Regions from separate parts of the Cobetia sp. UIB-001 genome, predicted to be linked through region 2. Evidence: predicted binding sites of a transcription regulator. Region 2 holds the regulator's gene; the other holds the start of a gene.
What was found. Region 2 encodes PhoB, which activates phosphate uptake and scavenging genes when phosphate is short. Its sites were predicted from a motif close to TGTCATANNNNTGTCANA; they were not measured.
Positions count from the first base shown of each region.

Region 1: a site for PhoB is predicted at 1,148-1,165, ahead of ugpB (sn-glycerol-3-phosphate ABC transporter substrate-binding protein UgpB). Genes of this name have one in related genera too.

Region 1 covers NZ_CP058244.1:749,629-752,945, forward strand. Annotated here, with positions in the region: gene ugpB (sn-glycerol-3-phosphate ABC transporter substrate-binding protein UgpB) at 1-999, opposite strand, end outside; gene HA399_RS03155 (hypothetical protein) at 1,388-1,975, shown strand; gene HA399_RS03160 (acyl-CoA dehydrogenase) at 2,116-3,317, opposite strand, start outside.
Region 2 covers NZ_CP058244.1:4,105,611-4,108,927, reverse strand. Annotated here, with positions in the region: gene cysZ (sulfate transporter CysZ) at 1-447, shown strand, start outside; gene phoR (phosphate regulon sensor histidine kinase PhoR) at 602-1,924, opposite strand; gene phoB (phosphate regulon transcriptional regulator PhoB) at 1,932-2,621, opposite strand; gene ubiA (4-hydroxybenzoate octaprenyltransferase) at 2,845-3,317, opposite strand, start outside.

The DNA.
Region 1 (3,317 bases), 820 kb from region 2:
GGACAGCACCCACAGCGAGGCGCCACCGATGATGGAATTCTGCGGCGTCTCGATCACGTCGCTGTCATAGGGCAGCGGTGCCACGCCGAACTCGAAGCCCTTGGCGCTTTCCTTGACGCCGGCATAGCTGGCGGAAGAGCCCATCATCATCGCGCACTCGCCGGAGTAGAACTTGGGCGCCGCGTCATCGAAGCGACCGCCGAACACGAAGCGCTTGTCGGCCTGCCAGTCATCGAGACGCTGGATGTGATCGACCACGGCGGTCGTGTTGAATTCAAGGCGGGTATCGGTGCCGGCGAAGCCATTGGCCTGGCTGGCGAAGGGCACGTCATTGCGCGCCGAGAAGTTCTCCAGCATCACCCAGGACGGCCAGGTGGTGGTCAGGCCACAGCTGGCGGCGCCGGAATCGACGACCTTCTTGAGCGCGGCGCCCATTTCCTGCCAGGTCTGCGGGAGGGAGTCGACGCCCGCCTTGGCCAGCACGTCCTTGTTGTAGTAGGTCACCGGCGTGGAGGAGTTGAACGGCATCGACAGCATCTTGCCGTCGGTGTCGGTGTAATAGCCGGTGACGGCAGACAGGTAGGCGTTCGGGTCGAAGGCGGTGCCTTCCTTAGGCGCGAAGTCTGCCATCAGCTGATGCACCGGGACGATCGCGCCCTTGGCGCTCATCATGGTGGCGGTGCCGACCTCGAAGATCTGCACGATGTCCGGGCCCTTGCCGGCGCGGAAGGCGGCGATGGCGGAGGTCATGGTCTCGGAGTAGTTGCCCTTGAAGACCGGCTTGACGACGTAGTCGTCCTGGCTTGCGTTGAAGTCGGCCGCGATCTCGTCGACCTTCTTGCCGAGCCCGCCCCCCATGGCGTGCCACCATTCCACCTCGGTGGCGGCGAGGGCGCTGGCTGAGGCGGAGGCGAAACCGATGGCCAGCGCGAGGCTGGCGAGGCGACGAGTCGCGGTGGCAGTCGTGCGGGTGCTTGCGTGATGAGTCGGGCGGCGCATGGTCAAACTCCTGAGAGGTTCCCCTGGCCAGCTTCCGCAACAAAGAAGAAGGACGCTGGCCGCTGACGATCGATGGCGACGATCAAGTGAACATTTTCTTGTTCTTTTGATGATCGTCCGAAAAGCGTAGACGACTCTATAGCGCCCGCCTTACAACTTTGTGACAGGAAGATGTTCATTCGAGCGAGGCTGAGCTTATGGCTGAACTTATGGCTGAACTTATGGCTGAGCTGCTGGATGAACCTGGTCTGAGCAGCGAGAGTGTGGCGCCGCCAGCTCGGCTCAGGCTGGCAAGTGAGGCGCCGGGGGCAACTCAAGTCCGGAATAAGCGGCCGGCGAGCGAGTGTGCTAGTCTTGCGCGCTGAAAATGCCTGTGGCGGAGAACGCGATGAAAGTGGTTGAAGTGAGTGCCGGTGCCCGACGTGATGCCTGTCTGGCGATGCTGTGCGCCGAAGTCCATGGCCGCGAAGGGGGTCTGGATGCGCTGGTGAGTTACGCCGGCGTGCGTGGGGTGTGGTTCGAGAATGAGATGGCGCGCCTGTTCGCGCTGGTCGACGATGCCGAGCGCATCCACTCTGCCGCGCTGCTGGTACTCGACGAGAACGCACGTGGCCTGAATCTGGCGCTATGGGCGACGCCGACGGTGCATCGCGGTCACGACCACGGCATCGCGCTGGTCTCCCAGCTGTCCGATCACGGCCGCCTGCAGGTGCGCATCACCGACAGCTCACTGGTCAGCGTGCTGCGTCGCGCCGGCATCAACGACTGGCTGGAGGCCGAGGCCCAAGGCGATCAGCCGCGCGAGCTGGTCGGCATGAATCCGGCGGCGCGTGTCGGCAACCTGGCGGCCCTCGACGCGCCGCTGCGCCTGGACCGCGAGCGCATCAAGCGCTCCTTAAAGGCGCGCCCGAAGGACTTCGAGACCTACAAGAACGCCTTCGTGCGTGACCTGGAGCACTTCGCGCGTCATATCTGAGGATGAAATGACGCAAGCGAACGGCATGCTCTGCCAAGACAAAGGCCCCGCTCATTGAGCGGGGCCTTTGTGGTTCTGCGATCGCTGATCAGTGATCAGCGATCAATTCCTGCGCCGATCAAGCGGGCGTCGGCCAGTCATCAGGCGGCGTCCTGCTGCGGGTTGGAGGCGGTGCCGTCACTCGCCATCGGCTTGCGCACGAAGGCGTCGAATTCGAAGTGGTCGACGGTCAGCATGTCGAGTACCTCGGCTTCGAAGACGCGCATGAAGTCGCCATCCTCGGCTGACAGGATGCCTGCCTCGACCGCCGCTTCGATACGCGCTTCCGGTGACAGTGCGTCGGCCGGAATCTCGCCCTTGTGGTAGGCCTTGGCCAGCGCCTTGTAGATCGGCTCGGCGCGCGGGTAGTCCTTGAGCAGCGCGTTGTAGCGGGCGAGGGCGTTGTCCTGCTGGCCTTCGTCCTGGGCGTCCCAGGTGTTGTCGGTCAGCTTGGCACGCAGTGCAGTGTCGGTGGAGACGGCACGGGCGATCTCGCGGGTCAGGCTGTCCCTGGGCATGGCGAACTGACGGCCACGCGGCAGGGCGATCACGCGCAGGGCAGTGCCCAGCGCACGGTTGGGCAGGTTGGCGAACAGCTCATCCAGTGCCTTTTCCGCGCGGTGCAGCAGCCACTGCATGCTGTAGTGGAACAGCGCCTCTTCGTGTTCGCAGGCCTCGGATTCGTGCCACTGCTTGAGCGTCAGTGACGCCAAGTAGAGGTTGGAGAGCACGTCGCCCAGGCGTGCCGACAGCATCTCGCGCGCCTTGAGGCTGGAGCCGAGGCTTGCCATGGCCGCATCGGCGGACAGCGAGAAGGCGGCGCTGAAGCGGTTGATGTGGCTGGCGTAGGGCGTGGCGACGGCGTCGAAGCCGGTGGCCTTGCCGCCGATGCCGAAGCTCTGGGTGAAGGCGCGTGCCGCGTTGCCGAAGATCAGGCCGGCATGGCGGAAGAAGGCCTTGTCGAAGGCGTTCAGGTCATCGGCGTCCTTGGCGGCCAGCTCTTCGAGCACGTAAGGATGGCAGCGGATCGCGCCCTGACCGAAGATCATCAGGTTGCGGGTCATGATGTTGGCGCCTTCCACCGTGATCGAGACCGGAGTGCCGGCGTAGGCCACGCCGATGTAGTTGCGCGGGCCAAGCGTCACGCCGCGTCCGCCGTGGATGTCCATGCCGTCGGCCAGCAGCGAGCGGGCCATCTCGGTCAGCTGGCTCTTGAGGATGGCGGAGGGCACCGCCGGCTTGTGACCGTTATCGATCATGTTGGCGGTGTGCAGCACGGACGCCTGGCTGATGTAGTTCATCG
Region 2 (3,317 bases):
TTCTACGGCATTCTGGCCGAGAAGGTCGAGCATCGTCTGGATGGCACCCTGATCGATGATGACCGCGGCCTGATGAAGATCGGCGTCGACTCGCTGGGGCGTGAAATGGCCAAGCTGGGCTATTTCATCCCGCGCATGATCGCGCTGTTCATCATCGGCTTCATCCCGGGCCTGAACCTGCTCTCGCCGCTGTTGTGGGGACTGTTCTCGGCCTGGAGCATGTCGATCCAGTACCTCGACTACCCGATGGACAATCATCAGGTCAGCTTCGGTGACATGAAGCAGCGCCTCAAGGCGCGCTGGTGGCCCTCACTGACCTTCGGCGCCGCGGTGTTCGTCATGACGCTGGTGCCGCTGGCCAATCTGCTGTTCATCCCGGGCGCCGTCGCCGGGGCGGTACTGATGTGGCAGAGCCACTACCGTCAGTTGCCGGCGCCGCGTCGTTGAGACAGCCCGTCGCAGAGCTGGCTTGTCGCTGAAATAGCCGCAGCGTCGTCTGATTGACCAAACGAAACGCCCCGCAGTCGCCTCCTTTCGAGGTGGCTGCGGGGCGTTCTGCGTTGGGCTGACGTCCGGGTCAGATCATCACGGAATCAGCCCATCACTGGGCTAGCGCACTGCTGGCCTGGGGAGCGCTCGCCTGACAGGCGCGCTCATCGGGGAAGTGACAGCGGAAGCGCGCACCCTCGCCGGGGTGGCTGTCGATCTCCAGATGGCCCTGATGGCGAATCAGCACATGCTTGACGATGGCAAGCCCGAGGCCGGTGCCTCCCGTGGCGGTGCTGCGGCCCTTGTCGATGCGGTAGAAGCGTTCGGTCAGGCGCGGCAGGTGGACCGGGTCGATGCCGTCCCCATCATCTTCCACCTCGACCAGCAGGCCCTGGTCATCCGCCTTCCAGCGCAGGGTGATATGACAGTCTTCGGGGGTGTAGCGTACCGCATTGAAGACCAGATTCGAGATCGCGCTGCGCAGCTCCTGCTCCTCGCCGCGCAGAGACAGGCTGGCATCGGCCTCGATGGAGAAGGTGTGGCGCCCCTGGGACAGGCCTTCGGCGTCGTCGCGGATATGGCCGAGCAGGGCACACATGTCGATGCAGCGACCATTATCGGACAGTTCGTCGTTTTCCAGGCGTGACAGGGTCAGCAGGTCCTCGACCAGGTGCTGCATGCGGTCGGTCTGGCTCCGCATCTGGCCCAGTCCACGCTGCCAGCGCGGTGGCAGGTCATCGGCGTAATCGGAGTAGGTCTCGAGATAGCCGGCCAGCACCGTCAGCGGCGTGCGCAGTTCATGGGAGACATTGGCCACGAAGTCGCGGCGCATCTCTTCAAGACGATAGAGGCGGGTGACGTCACGCAGCATGACCAGACGCTCGTTGTCACCGAACAGGGTGATGGAGATCTGCAGCGTCAGGTTGTCAGACAGCGGCGACTGGAGCGTCAGCGGCTCGCGGTAGGCCAGCCGATTGAAGTAGTCGATGAAGACGGGGTCACGCAGATAGTTGGTGATGTGCTGACCGCGGTCGTGGCTGGCCTTGAGACCGACCAGCTGCTCGGCAGCGCTGTTCCACCATTCCATGTCACCGTGGTTGTCCAGCATCACCAGGCCGTCGCGCATGGCCTCGGAGGATTCCTGGATACGGTTGAGGATGCTGCGCAGTCGCTCCTGAGCCTGACGCTGGCCCTTCTGGTAGCGGTAGAGACGATCGAGCAGGTCTCCCCAGACGCCATCGCCGGGCGGCGGCTCTTCATGGGGATTGGTGATCAGCCAGGTGTAGAGGCTCTTCAAGTGCTTGAGATGGACGAACAGATACAGCGAAAGGCCCAGCGCCAGGCCCCAGCCCAGATGGCCCAGCAGGCCACCGATCAGGCCGAAGCCACCGGCAAGGTAGCCGAGGCGCCATAGCTCGTTGGTCCAATAGCGCATGAATCCCTCAGGCCTGAGCGCTGAAGCGGTAACCGGTGCCGCGGACGGTCTGGATCAGATGCTGATGGCCTGTGCCCAGCGCCTTGCGCAGGCGACGGATGTGCACGTCCACGGTGCGCTCCTCGACATAGACGTTGCCGCCCCATACCTGATCGAGCAGCTGACTGCGCGTGTAGGCACGTTCCTGATGCGTCATGAAGAACTGCAGCAGGCGATATTCGGTCGGGCCGACATCCAGCGAGTTGCCGTGGGCGGTGACGCGGTGGCTGGCCGGGTCGAGCATCAGGCCTTCGACTTCCACCGCCTCCTCGACCCCCTTGGGAGTGGTGCGACGCAGCACGGCCTTGAGACGGGCGACCAGCTCGCGCGGCGAGAAGGGCTTGGTGATGTAGTCGTCGGCACCGGCTTCCAGGCCTTGAATCTTGTTGTCTTCCTCGCCCTTGGCGGTCAGCAGGATGATCGGCAGCTCCGAGGTGGTCTCGTCACGCTTGAGACGCCGCGCGAGCTCCAGGCCACTGGTGCCCGGCATCATCCAGTCCAGCAACAGCAGATCGGGCTTTTCATCGACGACGATGGCGTGGGCGTCCTGGGCATTGTCTGCCTCCAGCACGCGGTAATCCGCCATTTCGAGGGCAACGGCGATCATCTCGCGAATCGAGGATTCATCGTCGACAATCAGTACGGTCTTGGAGCTCATCGCTAGATCCCATGCAGCAGTCGGCGCACGCGCCAGAATGACAAGTCGATGACGATTACAACCCGCTTATATGACAACGAGATGACAACTGCCAGCATGGCAGCTTGCACGCAAGCCTGCCAGCCGCCTTGGAGGCGCGGCAGGCAGGCATGAACCGTGGGCTGGGGAGCAACAGAGGGCAGGGGTCGCTTTAAATTAAATAATACTAATGTTTATGCGGGAGTCAGCTCATCGGCCAGGTCGCCAGGGCGATACCGGCGAAGATCAGCAGACCCGTCCAATGATTGTTGAGGAACGCCTGGAAGCAGGGCGCACGCTCACGCTCACGGATCAGACGTTGCTGCCAGACGAAGGTGACGGCGGCGGCGGCCAGCCCCAGCCAGTAGAAGATGCCCAGCGTCAGGTGCAGGCCGATGCCGATCAACACCGCCAGCATGCCCAGCTGCAACAGGCCGATCATCAGCTTGTCGGCACGCCCGAACAGCACGGCGGTGGACTTGATGCCCACCTTGAGGTCGTCGTTGCGATCGACCATCGCGTAGGCGGTATCGTAGGCCACCGTCCACATCAGATTGGCCGCGAACAGCCACCAGCCGTAGGTCGGTACCTCCTCCAGCGTCGCGGCGAAGGCCATCGGAATCGCCCAGCCGAAGGCGGCGCCCAGCACCACCTGGGGCAGATGATGGAAGCGCTTCA